3 regions of the Kitasatospora sp. NPDC048286 genome follow, and region 2 is predicted to be linked to each of the others. Evidence: riboswitches for the same ligand, from Rfam matches in the RefSeq annotation. Region 2 holds a riboswitch; each other region holds the start of a gene.

What was found. A riboswitch is a leader RNA that binds a small molecule or an ion and turns the genes downstream of it on or off. The one in region 2 is predicted to bind S-adenosylmethionine.
Region 1: it holds a riboswitch for S-adenosylmethionine, as region 2 does, so the genes downstream of both, thrC (threonine synthase) here and ACGF13_RS06100 (aminotransferase class V-fold PLP-dependent enzyme) in region 2, are expected to answer to the same signal.
Region 3: it holds a riboswitch for S-adenosylmethionine, as region 2 does, so the genes downstream of both, ACGF13_RS19515 (IclR family transcriptional regulator) here and ACGF13_RS06100 (aminotransferase class V-fold PLP-dependent enzyme) in region 2, are expected to answer to the same signal.

What each region holds. Positions count from the first base shown of each region.
Region 1 is NZ_JBICZE010000017.1:145,439-155,845, reverse strand. Features, by position in the region: gene ACGF13_RS33535 (extracellular solute-binding protein) at 1-758, shown strand, start outside; gene ACGF13_RS33530 (cupin domain-containing protein) at 808-1,158, opposite strand; gene ACGF13_RS33525 (DUF3263 domain-containing protein) at 1,261-1,488, shown strand; gene otsB (trehalose-phosphatase) at 1,593-2,432, shown strand; gene ACGF13_RS33515 (trehalose-6-phosphate synthase) at 2,419-3,912, opposite strand; gene ACGF13_RS33510 (glucosyl-3-phosphoglycerate synthase) at 3,951-4,988, opposite strand; SAM riboswitch class I at 5,100-5,234, shown strand; gene thrC (threonine synthase) at 5,251-6,531, shown strand; gene ACGF13_RS33500 (MoaD/ThiS family protein) at 6,558-6,836, shown strand; gene ACGF13_RS33495 (cold-shock protein) at 7,371-7,574, shown strand; gene groL (chaperonin GroEL) at 7,897-9,519, shown strand; gene ACGF13_RS33485 (hypothetical protein) at 9,633-9,989, shown strand; gene ACGF13_RS33480 (hypothetical protein) at 10,010-10,183, shown strand; gene ACGF13_RS33475 (hypothetical protein) at 10,227-10,407, opposite strand, start outside.
Region 2 is NZ_JBICZE010000002.1:391,259-401,665, reverse strand. Features, by position in the region: gene ACGF13_RS06130 (cytochrome bc complex cytochrome b subunit) at 1-474, opposite strand, end outside; gene ACGF13_RS06125 (Rieske 2Fe-2S domain-containing protein) at 471-1,523, opposite strand; gene ACGF13_RS06120 (c-type cytochrome) at 1,532-2,341, opposite strand; gene ACGF13_RS06115 (heme-copper oxidase subunit III) at 2,529-3,149, opposite strand; gene ACGF13_RS06110 (hypothetical protein) at 3,546-3,971, shown strand; gene trpD (anthranilate phosphoribosyltransferase) at 4,090-5,166, shown strand; SAM riboswitch class IV at 5,276-5,394, shown strand; gene ACGF13_RS06100 (aminotransferase class V-fold PLP-dependent enzyme) at 5,447-6,889, shown strand; gene ACGF13_RS06095 (Lrp/AsnC family transcriptional regulator) at 6,893-7,174, opposite strand; gene ACGF13_RS06090 (rhomboid family intramembrane serine protease) at 7,171-7,998, opposite strand; gene ACGF13_RS06085 (hypothetical protein) at 8,200-8,463, shown strand; gene ACGF13_RS06080 (NYN domain-containing protein) at 8,717-10,030, shown strand; gene ACGF13_RS06075 (NlpC/P60 family protein) at 10,232-10,407, shown strand, end outside.
Region 3 is NZ_JBICZE010000007.1:297,812-308,218, forward strand. Features, by position in the region: gene ACGF13_RS19495 (basic secretory protein-like protein) at 1-72, shown strand, start outside; gene ACGF13_RS19500 (amino acid permease) at 269-1,660, opposite strand; gene ACGF13_RS19505 (Lrp/AsnC family transcriptional regulator) at 1,798-2,250, shown strand; gene ACGF13_RS19510 (threonine/serine exporter family protein) at 2,372-3,625, shown strand; gene ACGF13_RS19515 (IclR family transcriptional regulator) at 3,686-4,399, opposite strand; SAM riboswitch class I at 4,600-4,742, opposite strand; gene ACGF13_RS19520 (hypothetical protein) at 4,817-5,968, opposite strand; gene ACGF13_RS19525 (BTAD domain-containing putative transcriptional regulator) at 6,229-9,372, shown strand; gene ACGF13_RS19530 (hypothetical protein) at 9,421-9,648, opposite strand; gene ddaH (dimethylargininase) at 9,810-10,407, opposite strand, start outside.

The DNA.
Region 1 (10,407 bases), on a different contig from region 2:
ACGAGCTGCGGCAGGACGCGGAGAAGATCAAGGCCAAGGTGCCGGGGGTGACCCCGTACGGGCTGCCGCTGGGACCGGAGGAGGCGCCGGCCGAGTCGATGCTGTGGACGCTGAGCGGCGGCGGCAGCATCTCCGACGACGTCGGCAACTACACCATCGACAGCGCCCAGAACCAGGCGACCTTCAGCTGGCTGAAGAGCAACCTGGTGGCCACCGGGCTGACGTACCCGGACCCCGGCAAGATGAACCGCACCCCGGTGTTCCAGGACTTCGCCGCGGGGAAGGTGGCGATGCTGAACGGGCATCCGACGCTGCTGCGGATGGCGACCGCGGGGAAGGTCGAGTTCGGGACGGCGCCGATCCCGAAGCGGGACGGGCTCGGGCGCACGGGGAGCCTCGGGGTCGCGGACTGGATGATGGCGTTCAAGGCGAACGGGCACAAGAACGAGATCAAGAAGTTCCTGTCGTTCGTCTACGACAAGGACAACCAGCTGAAGTTCGACGAGCAGTACAACCTCCTGCCGGTCACCCAGGACGCGTTCGCGCAGATGTCGACGGACCCGAAGCACGAGGACCTCAAGCAGTTCGCGGTCGGGCTGACCAACGCGAGCTTCTACCCGTTCGGGGACCCGGCCTGGGGCGAGGTCAGCGACCGGATCAAGGCGGGGATCGGGCAGGCGGTGACGGGGGATCCGAAGCAGGTGCTCGGGGGGCTGCAGGACGCGGCGGTGAAGGAGGCGGCGGCGGTCCGCAAGTAGGGGGCCGGGGCCGGGCCGGGGGACCGGCCCCGGCGGGGTCGTCCGGTTCCTACGGGAGCGTGATGGCGTAGGCCTTGCGGAGGGTCTCGTGGACCGTCCAGGTGGTGCGGTCGCCCTCGCGCAGGACCGCGCAGTCGCCGGGGCCGACCTCCAGGGTCGGGCCGCCCTCGATCTCGATGGTGGCCCGACCGCTGAGCACCACGAACATCTCGTCGGCCTCGACGTCGGTGACCACGCCGGGGGTGATCTGCCAGAGGCCGCGCAGGTGGCGGCCGTCGGCGGACTCGGACAGCACCCTGCCGGTGACCTCGGGGGTGCCGGAGACGATCTGGGAGGGGTCCAGCGGGTCGGGGTCGAGGTCGGCGGTCGGGATGTGCAGGGCGAAGCTGGGCGTGGTCATGGGGGTGACGTTAGTGCGGCCGGGGGGACGGTGGGGCGAGCAGTGTGTGTCGGGGTCGCGCGGGAGAATGACACTCCGTAGTGGCGGGCGGAGGTGTGCGCGGTGGGCGAGCTGAGTGAGCGGGAACGGGCGGTGCTGGCGCTGGAGGGGCGGCAGTGGCGTACGGCGGGGGCCAAGGAGCGGGCGATCCGGGAGGAGCTGGGGCTCTCCTCCACGCGGTACTACCAGGTGCTGAACGCTCTGCTGGACCGGGAGGAGGCGCTGGCGCACGCGCCGGTGCTGGTGAATCGGCTGCGGCGGGTGCGGGAGGCTCGGCGGGGGGCCCGCTGATCGGCTCGCTGATCGACGGGGGCTCTCGGGAGGGTGGGGGGCTTCCGCGCGCGCCCGCGGGCCGGGGGAGTGCGGAGCGGGGTGCTCGGGGGTAGGGCTCCGGTATGGGCTTTGAAGAGATGTTCGTGCCGGCGACCGGGGCTGGGCGGGACGGGGTGCGGGTCGTCCTGGCGGCGCCCGGGGACGCCGTGATCGGGTTGGACTTCGACGGGACGTTGGCGCCGATCGTGGCGGATCCGGAGCGGGCGCGGGCGCATCCCGGGGTGGTGGGGGCGTTGCGGCGGCTGGCTCCGGTGGTGGGTGGCGTGGTGGTGGTGACGGGGCGGCCGGCCGGGGTGGCGGTGGAGTACGGGGGGTTCGCGGGGCTGCCGGGGGTGGTGGTGCTGGGGCACTACGGGGCCGAGCGGTGGGAGGACGGGGAACTGTCGGCGCCGGAGGCGCATCCGGGGGTGGCGCGGGTGCGGGAGGAGTTGCCGGGGGTGCTGGAGCGGGTGGGGGCGCCCGGGGGGACGTGGGTGGAGGACAAGGGGCGGGCGGTGGCCGTGCACACCCGGCGGACGGCGGCGCCGCAGGAGGCGTTGGAGCTGTTGCGGGCGCCGGTGGGGGAGTTGGCGGCCGAGCACGGGCTGGTGGTGGAGCCCGGGCGGCTGGTGCTGGAGCTGCGGCCGCCGGGGGTGGACAAGGGGGCGGCGCTGACCGGCTTCCTGCGCGAGCGGGGCGCCCGGTCGGTGCTCTACGCGGGGGACGACCTGGGGGACGTGGCGGCCTTCGCCGCGGTGGAGAAGCTGCGCGGCGAGGGTGTCGCGGGGGTGCTGGTGTGCGCCGGCGCGGTGGGGGACGCGCCGGTGCGGGAGCTGGCCGACCGGGCGGACCTGGTGGTCGCCGGGCCGGAGGGCGTGGTGGAGCTGCTGGGGGCGTTGGGGGACGCGCTCACAGCGCGTTGAGCTGGTCCAGGAACCACTGCTGCGGGGGGAGTGCGGTGGCCGCCGCCGCCAGGCGCTTGGTGCGGTCGGCGCGCTCCTCCGGGCTCATGGTGAGGCCGGCGTGGAGGGCGTCGGCGGTGGCGATGACGTCGTAGGGGTTGACGGTGAGGGCGTCGTCCTTGAGTTCGGCGTGGGCGCCGGCCTCGCGGGAGAGGACGAGGGCGCAGCCGTGGTCGGAGACCACGGGGACCTCCTTGGCGACCAGGTTCATGCCGTCGCGGATGGGATTGACCAGGGCGACGTCGGCGAGGCGGTAGGCGGCGAGGGAGCGCGGGAAGTCGTCGTCGACGTGCAGGATCAGCGGTTGCCAGGTGGGGGTGGCGAACTCCGAGTTGACGGCAACGGCGAGGTCCTGGACCTGTGCCGTGTAGTCGCGGTACTCGGCGAGGTCGGTCCGGGACGGGTAGGCGAAGGCGATGTGCACCACCCGGTCGTGCCACTGCGGGCGGGTGCGGAGCAGGTGCCGGTAGGCCAGCAGGCCGCGGACGATGTTCTTGCTCAGCTCGGTGCGGTCGACCCGGACGATGGTGCGGCGGTCGCCGACGGCCGCGCGGAGGGCGGCGAGGCGTTCGTCGACGTCGGGGCGGTGGGCGCGCTCGCGCAGGAAGTCGGCGTCGGCGCCGAGGGCGTGCACGCCGAGGCGGGTGGTCCGCCGAGTGGGGGTCCCCCCGGTGGTGCGGCCGTCGAGCGTGACGGAGAGCGCGTCGTGGTCGACGGTGGCGCCGAGGAGGTCCTCGCAGCAGGCGGCGAAGGCGCGGGCCCAGCGTTCGGTGAGGAAGCCGGCCCGGTCGGCGCCCAGGATGCCGGTGAGGACGGCCCGGGCGACGTCGTCGGGCAGCAGCCGGTAGTACTCGGGCGGGGCCCAGGGGGTGTGCGAGAAGTGGCCGATCCGCAGGTCGGGGCGGGCCTCCCGGAGCAGGGCCGGGACCAGGGAGAGGTGGTAGTCCTGGACGAGCACCGCGGCGTTCGGGGCGGCTTCGGCGGCCAGGGCTTCGGCGAAGGCCTCGTTGTAGGCCTGGTAGGCGGCCCACTCGGTGCGGAAGCCGGCGTCGAAGGCGGGGGCGGTGGGGGTCGCGTAGAGCAGGTGGTGGACGAACCAGAGGGTGGAGTTGGCGACGCCGTTGTAGGCGCGGGCGAAGGTCTGCGGGTCGAGGTCCAGCATCCGTACGGCCTGGCCGCCGACCTCGTGGCCGGCCAGGTCGAGGCGGCCGTGGGGGGCCTCGGCGGCGGCTCTGCGGTCGGAGTCGTTGAGGGCGGCGCAGACCCAGACGGCGTTCGGGTCCTCGATCGCGGAGAGGCCGGAGACCAGGCCGCCGCCGCCCCGCCGCAGGGTCAGCGTGCCGTCGTCGGCGGTGCTGAAGGACACCGGTCCCCGGTTGGAGGCCACCAGGACGGGGGCGGTGCCGGTCGCGTTCGAACGGTTGGTCGTGAGATCGCCCATGGTTGGCATCTTGCCGGGGGCTCGGCGTGGCAAACCCGTCAATGACGGGTGGCGTATTCCGGCACGGTGTGCATCGGGGGGCGTTCCAGGGCGGTCACCGGGTGGGTGTGCGCGGTGAAGGCGCGGGTTTCCGGGTCGCGGGTGAACTGGGTGAGATGGGGGTGGACGAGGTCGGCCGAGGCCTTGAGGCGGTGGGTGCGGTCGAGGCGTTCCAGGGCGGTCCGGTAGATGGTGGCGGCCATCCGGCCGAGGGCCTGGCCGTCCTGGTGGCGGTGGTGCCGGACGCCGACGTCCACCTGGGCCAGGGCGTCGAGGCCGGCCACTTCCAGGGCGTCGACCAGCAGGCCGAGTTCGACGCCGTAGCCGGTGGGGAAGGGCAGCCGTTCGAGCAGTGAGCGGCGGGCCGCGTACTCGCCGCCGAGGGGCTGGACGAAGCCGGCGAGTTCCGGCCAGTGGAGGTTGAGCAGGGGGCGGGCGACGAGTTCGGTGACCCGGCCGCCGCCGGCGGGCAGGACGGCGCCGTCCGACTCCAGCGGGCGGTCGTACATGGCCTTGACCAGCTGGATGGACTCGTCGGTGAGCAGCGGGCCGACGATGCCGGAGACGAAGGTCGGGTCGAACTCGCGCAGGTCGGCGTCGACGAAGCAGACGATGTCGCCGTGGGTGACCAGCAGGGAGCGCCAGAGCACCTCGCCCTTGCCCGGGACGGCGGGCAGCCGGGGGAGGATCCGGTCGCGGTGTTCCACCCGGGCGCCGGCCTCGGCGGCGACGGCGGCGGTGGCGTCGGTGGAGCCGGAGTCGACGACGACGAGTTCGTCGACGAGCGGGAGGCGTTCCATCAGCTCGCGGCGGACGGTGCGGACGATGTCGCCGACGGTGGCCTCCTCGTCCAGGGCGGGGAGGACCACGCTGACGGTGCGGCCGGTGCGTTCCTTGGCGTCGAGGAGGGTGCGGACCGGCCGGTCGGCCGCGCTCCAGGAGCGGCGGCGGAGCCAGGACGCCACCTGCGGGAGGAGCTCGGGAGTCGGTTCGGCGGGCACGGAGGTCTCCTCGGCGGGGTCGGTGGAATCTGTCATCTCGCGTGGCGGACGGTCCCGTTCAGGATTGGCGCCTTCGGATACAGTCTTCGTACAGCGGTCGGACCTTTGCACGCCGGGGTCGCCGTTGAGCAGCACCACAATTTCACAAGCTCATCCAGAGGGACTGAGGGAACGGCCCGTTGACGTCCCGGCAACCTTCTCGCGCGGCTGTCGTCGACAGGCCCCGGCGGGACAGGTGCCAATTCCGGCCCGTGCGCGACCGCGTCACGGGGAAGATGAGGAGAGAGGCCTCGCCATCATGGCTATCGACACTGCCGCACCCGTTTCCGTCGACCTCGGCCCCGCCACCGCGCTGTCCTGTCGCGAGTGCGGCACCCGCTTCCCGCTCGGCCCCAGCTTCGCCTGCCTGGAGTGCTTCGGCCCGCTGGAGATCGCCTACGAGTTCGGCAGCGAGGGCGCCGAGGAGCTGCGCAAGCGGATCGAGGCCGGTCCGGCGTCCATCTGGCGGTACGCGCCGCTGCTGCCCGTTCCGGCGGACGTGGCCTCGAAGCCGAACCTGAACCCGGGGTGGACCCCGCTGGTGAAGGCGGACAACCTGGGCCGGGAGCTCGGGTTCACCGCCCAACTGCACGTCAAGGACGACTCCGGGAACCCGACGCACTCCTTCAAGGACCGGGTGGTCGCGTGCGCGATCGAGGCGGCCCGGGCGTTCGGCTACACCACGCTGTCCTGCTCCTCCACCGGCAACCTGGCCGGCGCGGTGGGTGCGGCGGCGGCCCGGGCCGGGTTCCGGTCCTGCGTGTTCATCCCGCACGACCTGGAGCAGGGCAAGGTCGTCATGGCCGGGGTGTACGGCGGTGAGCTGGTCGGCATCGAGGGCAACTACGACGACGTGAACCGCTTCTGTTCGGAGCTGATCGGCGATCCGGCCGGCGAGGGCTGGGGCTTCGTCAACGTGAACCTGCGGCCGTACTACGGCGAGGGCTCCAAGACGCTGGCGTACGAGATCTGCGAGCAGCTCGGCTGGCGGCTGCCGGAGCAGATCGTGATCCCGATCGCCTCGGGCTCGCAGCTGACGAAGATCGACAAGGGTCTCCAGGAGCTGATCAGGCTGGGCCTGGTCGAGGACCGGCCGTACCGGATCTTCGGTGCCCAGGCCGAGGGCTGCTCGCCGGTGTCGGCCGCGTTCAAGGCCGGCCGGGACGTGATCAAGCCGGTCAAGCCGGACACCATCGCCAAGTCGCTGGCGATCGGCAACCCGGCCGACGGCCCGTACGTGCTGGACATCGCCCGCCGCACCGGTGGCGCGGTGGAGGACGTCACGGACGCCGAGGTCGTGGCGGCGATCCGGCTGCTGGCGCGGACCGAGGGCATCTTCGCCGAGACCGCGGGCGGGGTGACCGTCGGCGTGCTGAAGAAGCTGGTCGAGACCGGGCAGCTGGACCCGTCGAAGGAGACCGTCGCGATCAACACCGGCGACGGCCTGAAGACCCTGGACGCCGTCTCCGACGCCGGGATGACCGCCGTCATCCGCCCGACGCTGGACTCGTTCCGCGCCGCCGGCCTCGTGTCCGCCTGAACCACCCGCCCCCGCAAGGAGAATTCATGAGCGCCAACGTCCGCATCCCCACCATCCTGCGCACCTACACCTCCGGCGCCGCCGAGGTGACCGCCGAGGGCGCCACCCTGGCCGAGGTCGTCGCCGACCTGGAGAAGAACCACGCGGGCATCTCGGCCCGCATCCTGGACGACACGGGCAAGCTGCGCCGCTTCGTGAACGTGTACGTGAACGACGACGACGTGCGCTTCGCCGAGGGCCTGGCGACCGAGATCGGGGACGGCGCCAGCATCTCGATCATCCCGGCGGTGGCCGGCGGCTGCTGAGCCCGCAAGAGAACCCGCGGTCGCCCGCGCGTACGGAATTCCGCTGTCCGTATGCGCGGGCGACCGCTCGCATTCCTGCGGGAATATTTCCGGGTCGAGTCGGAGTAGAGTGTCGCTCGGCTGGGAACAGGGTTTCCCTTTCGGCCCCGCAGTGCTCGGCCCGGGGCGTCCGGCCGATGGGACCGGCCCGTGAAACCTGTCAGGCGGATGTCAGAATTACCGCAGGCATTTGGGTAATTCGTCCGCTATGTCCGGCGTGAAATGCCGAGAACATCCCGATTCGGTCCGTCCTGTCCCTTGACGCCGTGCCGGAATTACCGGTGGTTGGCCCTGTTGCAGAGGGCGTCGGTCCGGATACATTCAGCGGCGGTCGACGCAATCACCCGCTCGCCGGAAGCCGCCTGGCGTCCTGTGCGGAGGGTTGCGGCGTGCACGGCTGCGCCCAGGGGGGGTTCCCCGGGCCGGCCTTCAACCAACCCGGGCCCGCGACCTGCGGGCGCGTGAAGGGCCAGCACAGCACTAGGGGAGTTCGGAATGGCTCAGGGCACCGTCAAGTGGTTCAACGCGGAGAAGGGCTACGGCTTCATCGCGGTCGACGGTGGTGCGGACGTCTTCGTCCACTACAGCGCGATCCAGATGGACGGCTACCGCACCCTCGAGGAGGGCCAGCGGGTCGAGTTCGAGATCTCCCAGGGACAGAAGGGCCCGCAGGCGGACATGGTCCGCGCGGCGGTCTGACCCCTTCCGACCCCAGGAGCTCGGCGCGGCCCCACGGCTGGTGACCTCTCGCTTCTCGACGGGCCCGTGCGACGTGTGTCGCACGGGCCCGTCGGCGTTCCCGGGCGGCTCCCGCGGCGGCTCGCTGATTGCCGATTGGGCTTGCACTCGACCACCCGGAGTGCTAATCATTGGCGTTAGCACTCACAGTGTGAGAGTGACAGCGGACCGGGTCGGTGAGGCCCCCGGGAGCGGTAGGGAATGGACCTCCGCGCACCAGGGCCGTCCGTCGCGGGCACCCCTTGGTCCGAGCAGTCGACCGTGTCCCGGAGGACCACTTCTGATGGCCAAGATCATCGCCTTTGATGAGGAAGCTCGCCGCGGCCTTGAGCGTGGCATGAACCAGCTCGCCGACGCAGTGAAGGTCACGCTCGGCCCCAAGGGTCGCAACGTCGTGCTGGAGAAGAAGTGGGGCGCCCCCACGATCACCAACGACGGTGTCTCCATCGCCAAGGAGATCGAGCTCGAGGACCCGTACGAGAAGATCGGTGCGGAGCTCGTCAAGGAGGTCGCCAAGAAGACGGACGACGTCGCGGGTGACGGCACCACCACCGCCACCGTGCTCGCCCAGGCCCTGGTTCGCGAGGGTCTGCGCAACGTCGCCGCCGGCGCCAACCCGATGGCCCTGAAGCGCGGCATCGAGAAGGCCGTCGCGGCCGTCTCCGACCAGCTGCTGGCCCAGGCCAAGGACGTGGAGACCAAGGAGCAGATCGCCTCCACCGCCTCCATCTCCGCCGCCGACACCCAGATCGGCGAGCTGATCGCCGAGGCCATGGACAAGGTCGGCAAGGAAGGCGTCATCACCGTCGAGGAGAGCAACACCTTCGGCCTGGAGCTCGAGCTCACCGAGGGCATGCGCTTCGACAAGGGCTACATCTCCGCCTACTTCGCCACCGACCTGGAGCGCATGGAGGCGACCTTCGAGGACCCGTACATCCTCATCGCCAACTCCAAGATCGGCTCGGTCAAGGACCTGCTCCCGCTGCTGGAGAAGGTCATGCAGAGCGGCAAGCCGCTGGTCATCATCGCCGAGGACGTCGAGGGCGAGGCCCTGTCGACCCTGGTCGTGAACAAGATCCGTGGCACCTTCAAGTCCGTCGCCGTCAAGGCCCCGGGCTTCGGTGACCGCCGCAAGGCCATGCTCGGCGACATCGCCATCCTCACCGGTGGCACCGTCATCTCCGAGGAGGTCGGCCTGAAGCTGGAGAGCGCCGGCATCGACCTGCTGGGCACCGCCCGCAAGGTGGTCATCACCAAGGACGAGACCACCATCGTCGACGGTGGCGGCGACAGCGAGCAGGTCGCGGGCCGCGTGAACCAGATCCGCGCCGAGATCGAGAACAGCGACTCGGACTACGACCGCGAGAAGCTCCAGGAGCGCCTCGCCAAGCTGGCCGGCGGCGTGGCCGTCATCAAGGCCGGCGCGGCCACCGAGGTGGAGCTCAAGGAGCGCAAGCACCGCATCGAGGACGCCGTCCGCAACGCCAAGGCCGCCGTCGAGGAGGGCATCGTCGCCGGTGGTGGCGTCGCCCTGCTGCAGGCCGGTGTCGCCTTCGACAAGCTGGAGCTGGACGGCGACGAGGCCACCGGTGCCAACATCGTCAAGGTCGCGCTGGAGGCCCCGATCAAGCAGATCGCGACCAACGCCGGCCTGGAGGGTGGCGTCGTGGTGGAGAAGGTGCGCAACCTCCCCGCCGGTCACGGCCTGAACGCCGCCACCAACGAGTACGTCGACCTGGTCGCCGAGGGCATCATCGACCCGGCCAAGGTCACCCGCTCCGCGCTGCAGAACGCCGCCTCCATCGCGGCGCTGTTCCTCACCACCGAGGCCGTCATCGCCGACAAGCCGGAGAAGGCCGCCGCGGCCGCCGGTGGCGGCATGCCGGGCGGTGACATGGACTTCTGATCCTGATCGCTTCGATCGGATCGGCTGGTTCCCCGTCCGTGTGGGCGGCTCCCTTCGGGGGGCCGCCCACGCGGCGTTTCGGCGTTCGGGGGAGTTGAGGAGAGGATGGACGGATGGCTGCTGACGACATTGAGACCGCCCTGCACAACGCGCGGGCACTGATCCTGGCCGACCTCACCGCGCGGGACGTGGCGGACGCCGCCGTCGTCTCGCTGGTGGAGCAGGCCGTGACGCACCGCCGCTGGTGGCTGGAGCAGTGGCCCGACGGCACCGACTACGTGCTCGGACTGGTCGCCCAGGACGTCCAGGACGCGCTGCTGGAGGCGTACGGTCGCTGGCCGCTGTGCACCGACTGCGCGGCCGACGGGGATCCGCACGCGCTGAGCGTGGAGCCCGAGTTGGGGCCGGAGCCGCACTGGGTGTGCGGCAAGCGGGGCGCGGTGGTGGCTCCGGTGGGGGAGCTTTCCTGACGGGTGGGTACGGTGCCCGCATGGGGCGCTGGGTGTGGGGTGTGGTCGGCGGGTGCTGCGGGCTCGGGTTGTGGTGGGGCCTGGTGGAGGTGACGGTGGCCGACCAGGACGTGTGGTGGGCCGTGATAGGGCGCGTTCCCGCCGTGCTGGCGGGGATGGCCGCCGCGGACCGGGTGATCGCGTGGCGGGGCTGACGGGCGGTCGGGCGGGTTGACGGGCGTGCGTGGGGGGCGCGCGTCAGAGGGCGCCGAGCTCGGCCGTCAGGTTGGCGTGGGCGGCCGCCGTGAAGCGCTCGCGGGCGGCGGGCGTGCGGTAGAGCCCGGGCAGGGCGAGCAGGTGGCGCAGTACGGCGGCCCGGCCGGCCGTGAAGTCCGGTGCGGGGACGAAGCCGTACTCCTCGCGGACGGCGGCCGCGTAC
Region 2 (10,407 bases):
GACCCAGTTGATCTCACGCGGCTTGCGGAACGCGCCGGTGAAGAACACGCGCATCATGTGGACGAGCATCGCGGCCACGAAGACCAGGGCGGCCCAGTGGTGGATCTGACGGATCAGCAGACCGCCGCGGACCTCGAAGCTGATGTCCACCGTGGAGGCGTAGGCCTCCGACATCGGGATGCCCTTGAGCGGCACGTACGAGCCGTCGTAGACGACCTCGGCCATCGAGGGCTTGAAGAACAGCGTCAGGTAGACACCGGTCAGGATGATGATGACGAACGTGTAGAGGCAGATCTCGCCCAGCATGAAGGACCAGTGGTCCGGGAAGATCTTCCGCAGGTTGGCCTTGGCGAGGGAGTAGATCCCCAGCCGGCCGTCAGTCCAGTCAGCCGCGGCTTCCCACTTGTTGGCGGGCTTCTCACGCGTGCTGGAGGGCTTGGCGGCACCGGTCGTGGTGCTGCTCGCGCTACTCATCGAGCACGCTCCCAGTAGCTCGGGCCGACGGGCTCATCGAAGTCGCCGGTGGCGACCAGGTTGCCCTTCTCGTCAGTGATGATCTTCAGCTGCGGCAGCGGGTGGCCGGCCGGGCCGAAGATGACGCGGGCGCCGTCCGCCAGGTCGAAGGTCGACTGGTGGCAGGGGCAGAGCGCGTGGTGGGTCTGCTGCTCGTACAGGCTGATCGGGCAGCCGACGTGGGTGCAGATCTTGGAGTAGGCCAGGATGCCCTCGAAGCCGAGGTCCTTGGACTTCTCGTCCTTGATGTCCTCGGGCGCGATCCGGACCAGCATCAGGGCGTCCTTGGCGATCCGCTGCTGGAAGTCCTCGTCGTGCGTGGACAGGCCCTCGGGCATGGCGAAGGTGAGCGAGCCGACGACGATGTCCTCGGGCTTCATCGGCTGCATGGTGTTCATGTTGATGAGCGCCAGCGGCTTGGTGTCGGTCGCCTCCTTCCAACCGGTCTCCTTGAGCTTCTTCTCGGGAAGCGGGCCCAGGTCACGGAGCAGGACCACGCCGGAGAGCGGGACCAGCGCCATGGAGCCGATCAGGGTGTTGCGGATCATCTTGCGGCGGCCGAAGCCGGACTCGGCGGCACCGGTCTTGAACTGCTCGATGACGTCCGCGCGGACCTCGTCGGAGGCCTCGATCGGGTGACGCTCGGCCGGCATCTCGACGTCCGACATCAGGGTGCGGGCCCAGTGGACCGCGCCCGCGCCGATCATGAACAGCGCCACGCCCAGGGTCAGGCCGAGCGCGAAGTTCAGCGCGCTGACGTGACCGAGCGGGAAGATGTAGACGATCTTGTCCGGGTCGATGGCCACGTACGAGGCGATGAAGCCGACGGTGGCGAGCATCGAGATCACGAACATCAGCGAGACCTGGCGCTCGGCGCGCTTGGCGGCCCGCTCGTCGATGTCGGTGCGACGGGGCTCGTGGGCCGGCAGGCCCGGGTCGGCGAACGGGCTGCCGTGGTCGGCCACCTCGCCGGCGGAGCCGTGCGGCTCCGGGAGCTTCTCTTCTGACATGTCGTGGCTCATGACTTCTTGGCCTTGGTGGTGTGGGCGGCGACCCAGATCGCGACCGCGATGAGCGTGCCGAGGCCGAAGATCCAGCCGAACAGACCCTCGGTCACCGGACCGAGGCTGCCCAGGGTGAGACCGCCGGGGTTGGGCTCATCGTTGGTGGTGTGGCGGACGAAGGCCACGATCTGCTTCTTCTGCTCCTCGGGCATGGTGGTGTCCGGGAACGACGGCATGTTCTGCGGGCCGGTCTGCATGGCCTCGTAGATGTGCTTGGCGTCCACGCCCTCCAGCGACGGGGCGTACTTGCCCTTGGTCAGGGCACCACCCTGGCCGGCGAAGTTGTGGCACTGGGCGCAGTTGGTGCGGAACAGCTCGCCACCCTTGGAGATGTCCTCGGGGTTGGTCGAGGTGAACTGCTCCTCCGTCGGGGTCACCGGGCCGGGACCGAGGGAGGCGACGTAGGCGGCGAGCTGGTCGATCTCGGCCTGCGTGTAGATGTTCTTCTTGCGCGGGACCTGCGCGCCGGGCTGCTGGGCGGGCATGCGGCCGGTGCCGACCTGGAAGTCGACGGCGGCGGAGCCGACGCCGACCAGGCTCGGACCGTCACTGCTGCCCTGGCCGTCCATGCCATGGCAGGAGGAGCAGCCCACGGCGAAGAGCTTCTTGCCCTCATCGATCGCGAGCGACTGCGCGGCGACGTCGGCCTGCGCCTTGTCGGCGGGCGCGAACGCGGCGTACAGCCCCCCGGTTGCCGCCAGGGCGAGAAGTAGGACGACCAGCGCCGCCAATGGGTGGCGCCGTCGTGCGGAGAGCTTTTTCACGGAATAACCCCGGTGTCAGGATCTGGTCGACTGGTGGGTGCACCCGGCGGCCGGTCTGGCCGGCACGAGGCTGCCTGTCTAGGGCTGCGCGCGCGGTCGGTCGGTGGGAGCGTCGGCACCGGCAGAAGCGGCCCGTCGCCGGTGAGGGCGGGGGCCGCAGCCGGTGGCCAGCGACCTGATCAGCTGGTTACTTGATCAGGTAGATGGTCGCGAACAGGCCGATCCACACGACGTCGACGAAGTGCCAGTAGTACGACACGACGATCGCGGCGGTGGCTTGCTCGTGCGTGAAGCGCTTGGCTGCGTACGTCCGTCCCAGGACCAGCAGGAAGGCGATCAGACCACCCGTCACGTGCAGCCCGTGGAAGCCGGTGGTCAGGTAGAACACCGTGCCGTACGGGTCGGAGGACAGCGAGAGGCCGTCCTTCTTGACCAGCTCGGTGTACTCGAAGACCTGGCCGCCGATGAAGACCGCGCCCATGGCGAACGTGAGGATGAACCACGCCCGGAGCTTCTTCACGTCACCGCGCTCGGCGGCGAACACACCGAGCTGGCAGGTGAGCGAGGAGAGCACCAGGATCGTGGTGTTGACCGAGGAGAAGGGCACGTTGAGGGCGTGGGCCTTCTCGGTCCAGAACTCCGGCCCCTTGACGGAGCGGAGCGTGAAGTACATCGCGAAGAGGGCCGCGAAGAACATCAACTCGGAACTGAGCCAGACGATCGTTCCGACGCTGACCATGTTCGGCCGGTTGACCGATCCGTGCGCGTGCCCGGTTTCTACTGCTGTTGCTGTCGCCACGACGGACATTATGTCGGTCCCTTATTCCGTCTTCACGTCGGGGGGTGTCCCTCGGAGTGTCCGGTGCGTGCGGTATGCCCGCTTGGGGGGCGGCACGGGGGCCGGACGGGGGCTGAGCAGCGGCGTGTCCCTTTTCTGATGGTTCCTCGGAGGGGCCCGCGACCCCGTTGCCCAGCGCGTCGTTGCACGGCCGGAGCAGCCGCGGGAGGTAGGGGAAGGGACCCGGGGTCGGCCGTACGGGTGGACCGGGCGGGATCGGGTGACGGGCCGTCCTCCGGGTGGGTGAGCCGGGGTGCGGCCCGGTTGGCCGGGAAGGTGCGCGAGGAGGACTCGGCGGGGGGTGATCGGGAGTAGCATCCGGATCAGGCGAACGTGGTCCGGATCACACTTGAGGGAGCAGGGCCCATGGCGTACACGACCGATGAGACGCTCACCGTCCTCGTCTACAGCGACGACCGCAACACCCGCGAGCAGGTGCTGACGGCGCTCGGCCGCCGGCCCGCCGAGGACCTTCCGGAACTGACCTACCTGGAGTGCGCGACCACCCCCGCGGTGCTCAAGGCACTGGAGAAGGGGGGAGTGGACCTCTGCGTGCTGGACGGTGAGGCCGTACCGGCCGGGGGGCTGGGCCTCGCGCGCCAGCTCAAGGACGAGATCTACGGCTGCCCGCCGGTGCTGGTGCTGATCGGCCGGCCGCAGGACTCCTGGCTCGCCGCCTGGAGCCGGGCCGACGCGGCCATCTCCCACCCGGTGGAGCCGGTGGCGCTGGCCGAGGCGGCGGCCACCCTGCTGCGGGCGCGACTGGCGAAGCGGACTCCGGCCGTCCGCTGAAGACGGCCCCGGCAACTGGAAAGGACAGGGGTAGAAGCGGAGGCTTCGCTCGATAGGCTGGCTCCATCCGTACGGACGTCCCCCCGTAGTGGGGAACCGACAACAGCTGGAGTCAGCCATGGTGAACGTGAACCCTGCGAACGGCGGTAGCGACCCCGCGCAGGTGGTCCGCACCTGGCCGGACCTCCTGGCGGCACTGTTGCAGGGGGAGGACCTCGACCGCTCGTCCACCGCGTGGGCGATGGACCGGATCATGAGCGGCGAGGCGTCCCCCGTACAGGTGGCCGGGTTCATGATCGCGCTGCGGGCCAAGGGCGAGTCGGTCGAGGAGATCGGCGGCCTGGTCGACGCGATGTACGCGCACGCGGAGCCGCTGGACATCCCCGGCCCGGCGGTGGACATCGTCGGCACCGGCGGCGACCGGGCGAAGACCGTCAACATCTCCACCATGTCCGCGATCGTCGCGGCGGCCGCCGGCGCCAAGGTGGTCAAGCACGGCAACCGGTCGGCCTCCTCGAGCAGCGGCTCCTCGGACGTGCTGGAGAAGCTCGGGGTGGCGCTGGACCTCTCCGCCCGGCGGGTCGCCGAGGTGGCCGAGGAGGTCGGGCTCACCTTCTGCTTCGCGGCGAAGTTCCACCCCTCGATGCGGCACGCCGCCACCGCGCGGCGCGACCTCGGGGTGCCGACCTCCTTCAACATCCTCGGCCCGCTGACCAACCCGGCCAAGGTCACCGCGCACGCCATCGGCTGCTTCGACACCCGGCTGGCCGGACTGATCGCCGGGGTGCTGGCCGAGCGGGGTGCGACGGCGCTGGTCTTCCGCGGCGACGACGGACTGGACGAGCTGACCATCACCACCACCTCGCAGGTCTGGCTGGTGCGCGACGGGGCGGTCACCCGGACCGCCTTCGACCCGCGGGACGTCGGCATCGAGCTGGTCGGCATCGAGGCGCTGCGCGGGGCGGACGCCTCGTACAACGCGGAGGTCGCGCGGCGACTGCTGGCGGGGGAGCACGGGCCGGTCCGGGACGCCGTCCTGCTGAACACGGCGGCGGCGCTGGTCGCGCTCGACCTGCGCGACGCACCGCTCGCCGAGCAGCTGGCGGCCGGCATGGAGCGGGCCGCCAGGGCGATCGACTCCGGCGCGGCCCAGGACCTGCTGCGGCGTTGGTCGGAGGCCACCAGCCGGATCTGACACGGCAGTTGACGGGGCCCGCGGGAATTCCTCCCGCGGGCCCCTCGCGCTGTCCGGATGCCGGACGCCCGTTTGACCGCCCGAAGGGCGCGGCCTAGAGTCTTCGCCAGGTCATGAGTGACAGCGCGAAGCCCCAGCTTGCTGTCCGGCAACCCTCCGTCCGTGGCGGGGTGCCCTGGGTGAGGACCGGGTCGTCACGGCAAGCCGTCCGTGCGACAAGCGCGGACGCCGGACGAATGACACTCCCGGGGTCCCTCACCCCTTGAAGGAGTGCATCCTCATGTCCGCCCACCCGTCTCCCGCCACCACCCTTCTCTCGGCGCTCCCCCAGACTTCGTCCGGGGGGACCCCCATCGTGCGGCAGCCCTGCGCCGAAATCTGCGGCCCGCTCGCCGTCCTCGGCACCGACGTCCAGGTCCCGCTGGCCAGCGGTGAGAAGGTCGGCTACGCGGCACTCGACTACGCGGCCAGCTCGCCGGCGCTCCAGCGGGTGTGGGACGACGTCGCCGCCTACGCGCCGTACTACGGCAGCGTCCACCGCGGGGCCGGCTACCTCTCCCAGCTGTCCACCGACCTGTTCGAGCAGAGCCGCCGCACCGTCGGCGAGTTCCTCGACCTGCGCGAGGGCGACCAGGTGGTCTTCACCCGGGCCACCACCGACTCGCTCAACCTGCTGGCCGCCGCCGTTCCGGCCGGCACCCGGGTGTTCGCCTTCGAGACCGAGCACCACGCCTCGCTGCTGCCCTGGGCGCACGCCGGACTGGACGTCACCTACCTGCGGGCGCCGCGCTCGCGGGCCGAGGCGGTGGCCGCGCTGGACGCCGCGCTCGCCGAGGCGCCCGAGGGCCCCAAGCTGCTCTGCGTCACCGGCGCCTCCAACGTGACCGGCGAGCTGTGGCCGGTCGCCGAGCTGACCGGGACCGCGCACCGGCACGGCGCCCGGGTGGTGCTGGACGCCGCCCAGCTGGCGCCGCACCACCGGGTCTCGGTGCGCGAACTGGACGTCGACTGGATCGCCTTCTCCGGCCACAAGATCTACGCGCCGTTCGGTGCCGGGGTGCTGGCCGGCCGGGCGGACTGGCTGGACGAGGCCGAGCCGTACCTGGCCGGCGGCGGGGCGACCCGGACGGTGGCCCGGGAGGCCGACGGCTCGGTGGCCGTGCAGTGGCACACCGGCCCGGCCCGGCACGAGGCCGGCTCGCCGAACGTCATCGGCGCCTACGCGATCGCCTCGGCCTGCCGGGCGCTGACCGAGGCCGGTTTCGACGCGCTGGAGGCCCGCGAGCGGCAGCTGGTCGCCCGGCTGACGGCCGGGCTGGCCGGGATCCCGCAGGTCAAGGTGCTGAACCTGTTCGGGGCCGACTCCGCCCGGGTGGGCGTGCTGTCCTTCGTCGTCCGGGGCTGGAACAGCTCGCACTTCTCGGCCGCGCTGTCCGCCGAGTACGGCATCGGGGTGCGCGACGGCCTGTTCTGCGCCCACCCGCTGGTGCGCACGCTGCTCGGGGACGAGGACGTCGCGCCGTCCGAGTGCGGGGCGCCCGAGCCCTCGCTGCCGGGCGAGCGCAGCCTGAACGCGATCCGGGTGAGCTTCGGCGCCGGGACGCCGGACGAGCACGTCGACCGCTTCCTGACCGCCGTCCGGGAGCTGGTCACGGACGGTGCGGCGTGGAACTACCGCAACGAGGGCGGGCGTTGTGTCGCTGACTCTCGGCGCGAGGGCTGACCGCTACTCGTCCAGGCCGAGGGCGAAGGCGGCCTCCAGGTCGTGCTGGGAGTAGGTGCGGAAGGCGATCTGGGTCTCGGTGTGGGCCACGCCCGGGACCTTGTTGAGCCGGCCCGGGATGACCTCGGCCAGGTCGTCGTGCCGGCGCACCCGCACCATCGCCACCAGGTTGTAGCCGCCGGTCACCGAGTAGACCTCGCTGACACCCTCGATGGCGGCGATGGACTCGGCGATCTCCGGGATGCGGTCGACACTGGTCTTGATCAGGACGATGGCGGTGATCACAGTTCGGGCTCCTTTGTGGGGTGCCGCCAGCGTATCGGGCGTCGGCCCGGTCGTCGCGGGGGGTGGCGGACCACGGTGCAGGCGTAGAGGAACCCGGCCGAGAAGCCGATCACGTGGACCAGGTAGGCCACCCCGGGGCCGGCCGAGTGCACCGACCACCACTGCAGGGCGAACCAGAGGCCGAGCACCAGCCAGGCGGGGAAGCGCAGCGGCAGGAAGAGGAGCAGCGGGACGAGGGTGGTCACCCGGGCCCGGGGGTGGAGGCGCAGATAGGCGCCGAGGACGGCCGCGATCGCCCCGGAGGCCCCGATGAGCACCCGGGTGGAGTTCGGCGAGTGCGCCTCGGCGAGCGCGAAGCCGTACGTGGTCAGGCTGCCGGCGGCCAGGTAGAAGAGGGCGTACCGGGCCCGGCCGAGCCGCCGTTCCACGGTGGGGCCGAAGACCTGGAGGAAGAGCAGGTTGCCCAGCAGGTGCAGCCAGCCGGCGTGCAGGAACAGCCCGGTGAGGACGGACAGGGCCGGGTGCTTGCCCGGGGTCGGGGCGGCCGGGCAGCCGGGGGCCGGGTCGGGGGCCTCGGCCAGCTGCTCGGCGGTCAGCGGCCGTCCGGCCAGCACCTCGGCCGGGACGGCGCCCCAGCGCTGCTCGTACCGCTGCTCCGAGCAGACCCGGGCCTGGCCGGTGCCGTACAGCGGGTTGAGCCCGGCGGCGGGGCCGAGCAGGAAGACCAGGGTGTTGAGGGCGATCAGGGCGTAGCTGACCACCGGGACGGGCACCGCCGGGCGGCCGCCCAGGGCGGCGGTGTGGTCGGGGACCGCGAGCGCCATGCGGCCAAGCATCCCTCCGGGCGCCGCAGGTGACACGGTGGTTTACGGCAGGTGGACTAGCCGGGGAGTTCAGACGACCGGTGGCCGCGGTGGTTGCCCCAGGCAATAGGCTTGGGGCGGGCATTCCCGCCTCCCGCCGCCGATGCCGGGGCTCCGGGGGGAGCGCCTAGCCCACGCAGGGACCACCCGAGAGGACCCCCGATGACCGTCCCCGCCCTGACCGCCGAGACGCGCTGGCGCTGCACCCTGTGCGGCAACCTCACCCGCTTCGACGTGACCCGCACCGCGCGGGTGACCGAGTTCCTGCACTTCGACCTGGCCGGCGAGTCCAAGGTCGAGGAGACCGAGGTGCTCAGCGAGACGATCGAGTCGGTGCGCTGCCGCTGGTGCAACGCGGTGGACCAGGTCGAGCTGGTGGCCCGCCCGGGCGCCGAAGGGGAGCAGGCCCCCGCCGAGCAGGGCTGACCCCCGCCGCCGCGGCGGGCGGGTGCGCGGAGCACCCGCCCGCGCCGCACGGGACAATACAGAACAAGACGCACGGAGCGTGACGACAGGGGCGGCCGCGGCCGTACCCCGCTGGACCAGGATCGGAGCCGAGGACGTGGTGGACGCAGCGAAGGAGCCCGGCGAAGCCCAGGGGCTTCAGCCCGCTGCGGCCGAGGCCCAGGCCGAGGCGGCCGGGACGGCGGACGACTCCTCCGAGCCCGCGGCGGAGCGCGTGGCCGAGAGGCTCGACCGGCCGCTGCCCGAGGGGGTGCGCCGGCGCGTGGTCGGGCTGGCCTCGGACGCGCTCGGTGGGCTGCCGCCGGCCGAGCTCCCGCAGAGCCTGCGCCAGTACGTCAAGTTCACCCCGGTGCGGCGGGCCAAGTACGCGGCCACGGCGCTGGCGGCGGCGCTGGAGGCGGAGCCGGCCTTCCGGGTGCGGATAGCTGAGCGGCTGCGCCTCGGGCAGCCGGACCTGGTGAGGGCGCTGGAGTCCGGCACCGTCCCGAGCGCGGCCGATCCGATGGACGTCGCGGCCGCCGCCTACCTGGTGCGTTCGTCGGGCTGGAGCCGGCTGGTGGCCGAGGCCGGCGAGGAGGCCGAGCGGGCCGGTGCCGAGGACGCGGCCGCGGAGGCGGCCCGGCTGGTGGAGAAGCTGCAGGCCGAGCTGGCCGAGGTGCGGGCCGCCGCCCGGGCGGACCTGGACCGGCAGCGGGCCGAGTCCGACGGTGTCCGCAAGGAGGCCGAGTCGCTGCGCAAGAAGGTGCGGTCGCTGGAGAGCGACACCCGCCGGGCGCAGGCCGAGACCCGCCGGGTGAGCGGTGAGCTGGAGGCCCTGAAGGCGCAGGCCGCGGCCGAGCGCGGCGCTGCCGAGACCGAGGCGCGCAGGCTCCGGCACCGGCTCTCCGAACTGGAGACCGCGGCCGAGCAGGGCCGCCGGTCGGCCCGCGAGGGGCGCAGCGTCGAGGACATGCGGCTGCGGCTGCTGCTGGACACCGTGCTGCAGTCGGCCCAGGGTCTGCAGCGGGAGCTGGCGCTGCCGGTCTCCCAGATCCGCCCGGCGGACCTGGTGGAGGCGGTGGTGCCGGGGGCGGCCTCGCCGCACGACGTGGCCCGGCGCGGGCTGGCCGAGGACGATCCGGCGCTGCTGGACCAGCTGCTGGCGATCCCCCAGGTGCACCTGGTGGTGGACGGCTACAACGTGACCAAGACCGGCTATCCGGCGCTGCCGCTGGAGCAGCAGCGGATCCGGCTGCTGGGCGGGCTGGCGATGCTGGCCCAGCGCACCCAGGCGGAGGTCACCTGCGTGTTCGACGGGCAGGATCTGGACGTCCCGGTGATCATGGCGCCACCGCGCGGGGTCCGGGTGCGGTTCAGTCGGACCGGGGAGACGGCCGACGAGCTGATCCGCCGTCTGGTGCGGGCCGAGCCGCAGGGTCGTCCGGTGGTGGTGGTGTCCACCGACCGGGAGGTCGCGGAGGGCGTGCGGAAGGCGGGCGCGCGCCCCGTGGCGTCGGTGCTGCTGTTGAACCGGCTGGCCCGGCCCTGACCTCGGCCGATTCCGTGTGATTCCTGGTCAGGGGTGGTCCCGGGGCTTTGTGAGGGGGCTGTGGAGTCAGTGTGGGGTGGCCGAGTTCATGCCATCGGGGGAGTGGCAAAACGGATAGATCTTCACTAGGGTCTGGCGTCAAACCTATTTTCGGGAATCTCATCCCATCAGGTGAGTCCGCTGGAAGAAGGAGCCGGTCCCTTGGCCTCCCACCGCCGTCCCAAGCAGCCGAGCCGCGCGCGGATCTCCGTGCTCACCGCTGCCGCTGCGACCGCGGTCGCCCTCTCCGCCCAGGTGGCCGCGCACGCCGCGCCGCAGCCGAACAAGGCGGACGTCAAGGCGCAGATCGACCAGCTCCAGGAGGAGCAGGAGCAGGC
Region 3 (10,407 bases), on a different contig from region 2:
TACAGCGAGCAGCTCTGGGTCCAGCTCACCGGGAAGAGCGCGCAGCAGCTCTGGAACGAGATGCCGAAGTAGCACCCGCCCCCATCTCCCTGAACCCGCGCACAGGAAGTCGGCCCCGCCGACGGCTCGTGGCAGCCGGTGTGGACCGTCATGCGCACCCTCGCGGACGTGCACGGCGAGCAGAACGTCCGGCTGGTCGTCTGGTTCGAGGAGTAGCCCTGCTCACCTGGGGCATCGTCAGCCCCAGGTGAGCGGGCCCCGACTCAGGTCACCGGGCGGTTGCCGCGTTCCGCCGCTGGCGCCAGTAGCCGACGGCGCTCAGGGCGGTGACCAGGACGCCGGCCGCGTAGAGCTGGTCGCGGTTGCCGGGGCTGGTGGTCATCAGGGCCAGGAGGGCGACCACGGCGGCGATGGCGAGCCAGGTCAGGTACGGGTAGGCCCACATGCGCACGGTGAGCAGTTCGGGGCTCTCGCGCTCGACGCGGCGGCGCATGCGCAGCTGGGCGATGCCGATGAAGAGCCAGACCACCAGGATGGCCACGCCGGTGGAGTTCAGCAGCCAGAGGAAGACGGTGCCCGGCCAGAAGTAGCCGGCCAGCACGGCGGCGAAGCCGAAGCCGCAGGAGGCCAGCACGCTCAGTCGCGGGACGCCGCCGGTGACCTTGGCCAGCGCACGGGGACCCAGACCGCGGGTGACCAGCGAGTGGACCATCCGGGAGGCGCTGTAGATGTTGGCGTTCATCGCGCTCAGCAGGGCGATCAGCACCACGGCCTTCATGACGAGGGCAGCGCCGGGAACGTTGAGCAGCTGCAGCACCGTGACGTAGGGGCCCAGCTTCACCACGTCGGGGTTGTTCCAGGGCACCAGGGTGACCGCCAGGGCCATCGTGCCGATGTAGAAGATCGCGATCCGCCAGACCGCGGTGCGCACGGCGGTGGCGACGTTGCGGCGCGGGTTGTCGGACTCGGCGGCCGCGATGGTGACGGCCTCCAGGCCGCCGTAGGCGAAGACTGCGGGCAGCAGGCCGGTGATCAGGCCGTGGCCGCCGTGTGGCAGGAAGCCGCCGTGGCCGGTCAGGTTGGCGGTGCCGGGGGCGTGGCCGACGACACCGGCGACACCCAGCACGCCCAGAGCCAGGAAGGCGACGATCGCGGCGATCTTGACGGCCGCGAACCAGAACTCGAACTCGCCGAAGTTCTTCACGGCGGTCAGGTTGGTGGCGCAGAAGAAGACCATGAAGATGCCGACCCAGACGAAGGCCGGAACCCCGGTGACCCAGGAGTGCACGAGCGCGCCGGCGGCCGTGGCCTCGACGGCGACGGCGACGCCGACCGTCACCCAGTACAGCCAGCCGGTGGTCAGGCCCGCCCAGAGGCCGATCTCGCGCTCGGCGTGCACCGAGAAGGAACCGGAGGCCGGGTGCGCGGCGGACATCTCGCCCAGCATCCGCATGACCAGCATCACCAGCAGACCGGCCGCGACGAACGCCAGGATGATGCCGGGGCCGGCTACCGCGATGCCCGCGCCGGAGCCCACGAAGAGGCCGGCGCCGATGACGCCGCCGAGGGCGATCATCGAGAGGTGGCGCCGCTTGAGGCCGTGGCCCAGCTCCGGGGCGGCCTGGGCCTCGGGGGCTCTCGACGCCTTGGTGGTGCTCATCGGGGATCCATTCCTGTGACGGACGACTCGTGCGGACATGCGCCCCTGGTTTCCTGAAGGGAAGGCTAGGCGGGTTCGCCCAGAAGGTGCTTCCAATCTTTTCCCGATGATCGCCACCGAGTGGAAGAATCTTCTCCATGGATGACATAGACCGGAAAATTCTTGCCGAACTGCAGCGTGACGGGCGACTGACCCTCACCGAGCTCGCCGAGCGAGTCCGCCTGAGCGTGTCCCCCTGCCACCGCCGACTTCGGGCCCTGGAACGCTCGGGCGCGATCGCCGGCTACCACGCCCGGCTCGACGCCGCCGCCCTCGGCCTGACCTTCGAGTCGCTGGTCTTCGTCACCATGCGCTACGAGGACCGCGAGACCGTCGCGGCCTTCGAGCAGGCCGTGGCCGACATCCCCAACGTCCTCCAGGCCCAGCGGCTGTTCGGCGACCCCGACTACCTCCTGCGCGTCGTCGCCCGCGATCTGGCGGCCTACCGGCAGCTCTACGACGACCGCCTGGCCACCCTGCCCGGCGTCCAGCGCCTCAGTTCCACCATCGTCATGGCGAACGTCGTCGAATCCCGCTCCCTGCCCCTGTGACGTGCCGAGAAGGCCCGCACCCGGCCCCGGGGGGAGCGCGAGGGACGAGAGCCCGGGCCCGGGGGGGGCGAGGACCGGGGCAGAGTCGGGCCGAATCGGGCAGGGTGGGACGATACCTGCCATGTCTAGCAAGTCTCCATCGGTCCGGGTCGTCGATGCCCCGCCCGAACCGCTCCGCCGTCTCCTCCTCGACCTGGGCGAGGCCCTGCTCGGCGGTGGCCTGCCCGTCCATGACGTCGAGGAGGAACTCCACTGGCTGGGACGGGCGTTGGGGGCTCCTGAGGTGCGGGTCGCCGCGCTGACCAACGGGCTGTTCGTCTCGCTGGACGCGGACGGCGCCACCCGGTTCCAGCCCGTCGGCGGCGCGCTGCGGTTCGAGCAGACGGCCGACGTCCTCCACCTGGTGCACCGGCTGCGGGCGGGCGAGCTCGACGGGCCCCGGGCGCTGGCCGAACTGGACCGGATCCGGCGGGCGCCGGCCCGCTGGCCCGCGTGGGTGGCGGATCTCGGGGCGCTGCCGGTCGGTGTGGGGGTCTGCCTCTTCCTCCAGCCGGCGGCGGCGAACGTGCTCGCGGCCGGGCTCGGCTCGCTGATCGTGGTGGGGCTGACCGTGCTCGCCCGACGGCTGCCGTACCTGCGGCCGCTGCTGCCCGTCACGGCCGGCTTCCTGGTCGCCCTGCTGGTCCTGGCACTCGCGCGGGCCTCGCTGCTGGACGGCCCGCTGCGGACGATCGTGGCCACCCTGGCGATCCTGCTGCCGGGCGGGCTGCTGGTCACCGGGCTGTCCGAGATCGCCGCGGGCGCGGCCAGCGCGGGCACCGCCCGGCTGGTGTCCGGCGCGGTCCAGCTGGCGCTGTTCCTCGCGGGGGTGGCCGCGGCCGCGACGGCGATCGGCATGCCGGCCACCGCGCTGGCCAACGTCCAGGTCGCCAAGCCCAGCTGGTGGGTGATCGCGCTGGGGCTGGCGATCGCGGTGGCCGGAGTGGTGGTCAACGTCCAGACACCGCCCTCGGCCATCCCGTGGATCGTCGCCGTGATCGCGGTCAGCGTGACCGCCCAGGTGGCGGTGGGGTCGGTGCACGGCGCGGCGATAGGCGGCCTGGCCGGGGCGGTCGCCGCCGCGGTCGCGGCCACCCTGGTGCACTGGCTGCCGGGCGGCCCGCTCTGGCAGGTGCTCTACCTCCCGGCGTTCTGGATCGTGGTGCCGGGGTCCTTCGGTCTGTTGAACACGGCGCAGATAGAGGTCGGGAACGGGGCCCAGTCGGTCCTGGCGGCCGTGTCGGCGGTCTTCGGGGTGTCGATCGGCACGCTGATCGGCGCGGTGATCAGCCGGATCCCCCGGCCCTCCCGCGCCGTGCTGCTGTCCCGGGCCTGAACTCCGGGGCGGCGGCCCCCTGACGGGGTGGGGGCGGACCCGGGTCCGCCCCCCGTCCCGTCAGGCGTGGCGCAGGGCCTCGGTGAGGCGGCGGCCCGCCTCGACCACGGCCTGGGAGAGCTGGGCGCCGGGGTGGCGGGTGAGCCGTTCGATCGGACCGGAGACCGAGACGGCGGCCACCACCCGGTTGGACTGGCCGCGGACGGGCGCGGACACGGAGGCGACCCCGAGTTCGCGCTCGCCGACGGACTGCGCCCAGCCCCGGCGCCGTACGCCGCTCAGCGCGGTGGCGGTGAAGCGGGCGCCCTGCAGCCCGCGGTGGAGGCGCTCGGGCTCCTCCCAGGCGAGCAGGACCTGGGCGGCGGAGCCGACCTTCATGGGGAGGGTGATGCCCACCGGGACGGTGTCCCGCAGGCCGGTGAGGCGTTCGGCGGCGGCCACGCAGATCCGTACCTCGCCCTGCCGGCGGTAGAGCTGGGCGCTCTCGCCAGTGAGGTCCCGCAGGTGGGTGAGGACCGAGCCGGCCGCGGCCAGCAAGCGGTCCTCGCCGGCGGCCGCGGCGAGCTCGCCGACCCGGGGGCCGAGCATGAACCGGCCGTTCACGTCCCGGCTGACCAGGCGGTGGTGTTCGAGTGCGACGGCCAGCCGGTGGGCGGTGGGGCGGGCCATGCCGGTGGCCGCGACGAGGCCGCCGAGGGTGGCGGGGCCCGCCTCCAGGATCCCGAGGATCGAGGTGACCTTGTCGAGCACGCCGACGCCGCTCGTGTTCTCCATGGGTGGGGGTACTCCAGTCTCAAGGCCCGGGAGCAGCGGGTCGGCGCTGCTCACGGCGGCTCCTGGCGGGGAGCCGGGGGTGGTCAGCGAGGACGGGCCGCGGAAGTCGGCCGATTGCCTGCGCCGGGCACGAGACGGGTACGCGAAAGCGCCGGGGCGGGAAGCGCCCGGGCGAAGGACAGCACAGAGAGCACCGTGTCTCCTCATCTTTCCCGCGCCACATTGGCGACAGGCCGGAGTTGGCACTGATCCCGGACGGCACGGCGCGTACTTCGGACGCCGGGTCGAACGGGGAGTTGCCGGGGCTTCGTAGGGCCGGTCCCTCCACCCCTCTGGATGATTCGCCAGGAACGATACAAGACTTCCCGGGCCCGCTGCCAAGCCCCCCTGCTCTCGACGGCGGGCGGGCGGGCCCGCTCAGCGGTGGCGCGGCTCCGACAGTCCGGTGCACGGGGCCGGGTGCGGGCCGCCGGGGGCGGTGGTGTCCCAGGCCCGCAGCGCGGCCAGGGCGGCGGCGCGTTCGGCCGCCGTCGGCCGGGCGCCCTCGGCGCCGAGCAGGTAGTCGGCGACCGGGGTGAGCAGCAGGGTGGCGCCACCGGCCGGGAGCAGCAGGGCCTCGTCCCACTGGTGCCGGATGACGGTGCGGCGCAGCAGGGTGCCGTGGCGCAGCAGGGTCCCCTTGCGCGGCCGGTGCGTGCGGGTGAGGGGCCGGCGGCGGCGGAGTTCGGGGCCGACCTCGGCCTCCAGGACGGTGCGCACGTCCCGCAGGGAGCCGAGCGGCACGTGCTGGGCGGCGAGGTCGAGCAGGGCGGCGGCCTCCGGGGCGAGCCGGTAGGCGGCGAGGACCGCGGCGGTCTCGGCGGGGTCGAAGGGCTGTCCGGCGAGGTGGGCCACGTCGATCACGTCGCCGGCCAGGAAGGTGCGCGCGAGCCCCTCCTCGGCGAGGGCGATCAGGCATTCCACGTGTTCGTCGGCGGCCAGGTAGGGGCGGACGGGGACGGTGGCGAGGTCGCCGGTGAGGGCGGCGGTGGCGACCCGTACCTGGTACCAGGGGTCGAGCAGCGGGTCCTCGGCCGGCCAGCGCAGGGTGACGGCGGTGTGCCGGGGCCGCTCGCCGAGCAGGGTGACCTCGACGGACTCCACCGGGTGGTCGGTGACCAGCCGGTTGACGGCCTGCCAGAGCGTCGCCTCGGTGGGGCTGACGAGGCTGAGCCCGCCCAGCGGCCGGGGCAGGTCCGGCGGGTAGTAGCCGGCCAGGGGGAGGTCCCGGATCGGGCGGACGCCGGTGGCGTCGGCGAGGTCGCGGGCGACCCGGGCGTAACACTCGGCCCGGTCCCGGGCGCGCTGCAGCTCGGCCCGGGCGTGCCCGCCCATCCGCACGCCCTCGCGGGAGAGCGCGGCGAGCACCAGGTACGGGAGGTGGCGGTCGGCGCGGGCGCGGTGGAGCAGTTCGGCCGGCCCGGCGGCCGGGTCGACGTCGAGCAGCCGGTGGAGCAGGTCGCTGGTCAACGGGTCGGTGCCGACCGGGGCGGTGTCGAGCCGGTCGGTGTGCAGCAGGTCGGTGTCCATGGGCGTCCGCCTCCGAGAGCCGTGGGGGGCGCCCGGGCGGCGGCCGGGCGGCCGGGGACGTGGCGGGTCCGACGGCCGGGGCCGGGCCGTCGGCGGGTGCCACACCATCGATTGTCGTGACGGCCGATCAACACCGGATCACCATCGGGTCGACGATCTCTCGACATCACGCCCGGTGGCGTGGGTTGATAGGGGCTCATCAAATCGGGGGCGGCACGTGCACGGGCGGGGGCGAGCACATGAGGCGGGCAGGTGCAGTCATGGATGAATTCCGGTTCTCGGTGCTGGGACTGATGAGAGCGCAGCGCGGCGCGACCGCGCTGAAGGTGGGCAGCCCCCAGCAGCAGGCGATGCTGGCGGTGCTGCTGCTCCGGCCCGGGCACGGTGCGAGCGCCACCGACCTGATCGACGCCCTGTGGGGCGAGGAGCCGCCGGGCACCGCGATGACGACGGTGCGCACCTACGCCTGGCGGTGGCGCAAGGTCCTGCACGGCGAGGAGCCGGACGCGCCGACGGTGCTGACCTCGGTCGGGGACGGCTACCGGCTGGTGCTGCCCAAGCACGCGGTGGACGCGGCGCAGGCGGAGGAGCTGGCGGGGCAGGCCGAGCGGACGGCGGCGGCCGGGGAGCCGCAGCAGGCGCGCGACCTGCTGAACCAGGCGCTGGAGCTGTGGCAGGGCGAGCCGCTGGCGGGCATTCCCGGCCCGTTCGCGCAGCGCCAGCGCCAGCGGCTGCAGGAGCTCCGGCTGACCCTGCTGGAGGAGCGGATCGCGCTGGACCTGGCGCTGGGCCGCTACTCCCGGTGCATTCCGGAGCTGACCTCGCTGACCACCGAGCACCCGCTGCACGAGCGGGCGTACGGGCTGCTGATGCGGGCGCTGTACCAGGCCGGGCGGCAGGCGGACGCGCTGGCGGTGTTCCGGGGCGCGCGTCAGCTGTTCCTGGCCGAACTGGGCGTGGCGCCGGGGGCGGAGCTGGACCTGCTGCACCAGCGGATCCTGGAGGGCGACCCGTCGCTCGCCGCCCCGGCGCCGGCCGTCGCGCCGCGGTCGGCCCCGCCCGTCTCCGTGCCGCCGGCCTCCGCCCCGCCCGGCTCCGGACCGGCGGAGCCCGGCGCGCCCGGGGCCGAGTCGCCGGACCCGCGCGCCAAGGCCCAGGCGGCGGCGGACGCGCCCGCCGCCCCGACCGGGAGCGGCGCCCCAAGACCGGCCCAACTGCCGCCCGACGCCGCGGACTTCACCGGACGTACGGCGCTGGTCGAGCGGCTGGTCGGGGCCCTCGGCGCACCGGGCCAACAGGCGCTGGCGATCGCGACCGTGGTCGGCATGGGCGGGGTCGGCAAGACCGCGCTGGCCCTGCACGTCGCCCACCGGGTCCGCGAGGCCTACCCGGACGGGCAGCTCTACGCGGACCTGCGGGGCGCCGACGCCACCCCGGCCGATCCGGAGGCGGTGCTCTGCGGCTTCCTGGTGGCGCTCGGCGTGTCGGCCGACGCGGTGCCGGACGGCCTGGACGCCCGCTCGGCGCTGTTCCGCTCGGTGGTGGACGGCCGGCGGCTGCTCCTGGTGCTCGACAACGTCCACGACACCGCGCAGATCAGACCGCTGCTGCCGGGCGCGGTCGGCTGCGCGGTGCTCACCACCAGCCGCACCCGGCTGTCCGGCCTGCCCGCGACCGTCCAGGCCGACCTCGGCGTCTTCGAGCCCGGGGAGGCGCTCGAACTGCTGGGCCGCACCATCGGCGCCGAGCGGCTGGCCGCCGAGGCGGAGGCCGCCCGGGAACTGCTGCTGATGTGCGGGCACCTCCCGCTCGCGGTACGGATCGTGGCGGCCCGGCTGGCCGCCCGGCCGAGCTGGACGGTGCAGACGCTGGGCCGCCGGCTGGCGGTCGAACGCCGCCGGATCGACGAGCTGCGCATCGGCGACCTGGAGGTCGCGGCCGCCTTCGAGCTGAGCTACCGCCAGTTGACGCCCGCCCAGGCCAGGGCGTTCCGGCTGGCCGCCTCGGTGGACGGCCCTGACCTCGGGCTGCAGGCCGCGGCCGCCCTGCTGGACCTGGACGAGTACGACGCCGAGGACCTGCTGGAGGCCCTGGTGGACGTGGCGATGATGGAGTCGCCGTTCCCCGGCCGCTACCGCTTCCACGACCTGCTGCGCGCGTTCGCCCGGCGCCGCCCGGACGATCCCGGCGCGGCCGTGGCGGCCCGCGACCGGATGCTGGACCACCTGCTGGCCACCGCGTGCGCGGCCTTCCAGCACGCCGTCCCCGGGGACCCGGCGGCCGGGGCGCTCGGGCCGGCCCGCAGTGCGGGCGTCCCGCTGGACGGCCCGGACGGGGCGCGGGCCTGGGCCGAGGCGGAGGGCTCGGGGGCGATCGCGCTGGCCGCGCAGGTGGCGGGCTGGACGATGACGAACGACGGCGACGACGGCAACGACGGTTCGGCCCCCGACCCGCTGGGCGCCGCGATCGACCTGCTGATCGCGCTCACGCCGTTCCTCCTCGCCCCGCCCAGCCGCCAACTGGCCACCACCGCCGAGGCCCTGGCCGCCGCCGCGGCCCATCGCGCCGACCACCGGGCAGCTGGCCGGGCGCACTTCCTCCGCGGCAACGTCGCCCTGGCCACCACCCGGCTGGAGGACGCGGAGGCCGCCTCCCGACTGGCGGTGGCCGCCTCCCGCGAGGCGGGCGACACGGTGATCCTGCGCCAGGCGCTCAACGACCTCGGCCTGGTCTGCCAGTTCCTCAGCCGCTACGACGAGGCCGTCGGGCACTACGACGAGGCGCTGCTGCTGGCGCGCGAACTCGGCCACCGCTCCGGGGCGCTGGTGACGACGGTGAACGCCGCGCTGGCGCGGGTGCGCAGCGGGCGGGCCGCCGAGGCGGTGCAGATCTGCCACGAGGCGCTGGCCGAGCTGCGGACCCGCAACGACGATCCGGGCCGGGCGTACACGCTGTACGTGCTGGGGCTGGCGCTGCACGGGCTGGGGCGGCACGAGGAGGCGGTCACCTGGTTCGGCGAGTGCCTGGCGGTGGCCTCGGCGGCCGGTCTGCGGGCCCGGGCCGGGCACGCCCGCTACCGGATGGCGGACAGTCTGCGCTCGCTGGGCCGGACGGACGAGGCGCTGGAGCACGCCGGGCGGGCGCTGGAGCTTTGCGAGGAGCTGGGCGCCGAGCGGGACCAGGGCCACGCGCTGGTGGTGCTGGGGCGGACGCTGGCCGACCTCGGGCGGGAGGCCGAGGCGGACGTCCGGCTGCGGGAGGCGCACCGGATCTTCGTGCGGCTGGGGCTGCCGGAGGCGCGGGAGGTGGCGGAGCTGCTGCCCCGGGGGGAGGGTTCGGCCGCGTCGGGCCGGTCGTTGCCGGGTGGGCGGCGGGCCGCCGACCGGCTGTCCTCGGGCTGTTGAGGAATCGATCCTGCGGGCGGTTTCCTCGCTGAGCTCAGGAGCCGCTGCTCAGGAGCCGGTGCTGTTCCAGTCGCCGGTGCTGCCGTGCCCGGTGCTGGTGGGGGTCGGGGTCGGGGTGGGCGTCGCGTCGCCGCTCACCACCGCCGCCGTCCCGCTGTCCACCGTCTGCGCCACGGCCGCCGTGGCGCAGAGGCCGGCGCCCAGGGTGAGGGCCACTCCGAAGCCGACCGTGAACAGCCGGAGGCGGGTGCGGGTGGTGGCCGGACGCTGCGTCATCTCTGCTGCTCCTTGGCTCGCTTCCCTGGTGGGAAGGGGTTCCGTCGTGGTGTGGCACCAGTCTGGCCGGGAGCGTTCAACGGCCGATCTACAGCCGAGCACCGGTGATCACCAGGCATCGCCAGGGATCACCGGTGCCCGGCACCGCCCGATCCGGCGGCTCAGGCCGCCGAACGGATCTCCAGGGTGCAGCACTTCACGCTGCCGCCGCCCTTGAGCAGCTCGCTGAGGTCCATCCCGATCGGCCGGAAGCCGCGCTCCCGCAGCCGCGCCGCCAGGCCGACGGCCGCCTCCGGCAGCACCACGTGCAGGCCGTCGCTCACCGCGTTGAGGCCGAACACCTCCGCGTCGGCCCCGTCCACCAGCAGGGCGTCCGGGAACAGCCGGCGCAGGACGGCGCGGCTGCCGGCCGAGAAGGCCTCCGGGTTGTACATGATCTCGTCGCCGTCGAGCACGGCGAGCGCGGTGTCCAGGTGGTAGTAGCGCGGGTCGACCAGCTCCAGACCGACCACCGGCCGGCCGAAGAACTCCTGGGCCTCCGCGTGCCCGTCGGCCACGCTGCGAAAGCCCCGCCCGGCCAGCACGTAGCCGGCGGTCAGCAGGAGGTCCCCCTCGCCCTCGTTGACGTGCTCCGGATCGCGGGTCTCGAAGCCCCGGGCGCGGAACCACTCCAGGTACGCCGGGCCCTCGGCGGCCCGCTCGGCGTCGCGGAAGCGCGCGCCGAGCACCCTGCCGTCCACCACGGTGGCGCCGTTGGCC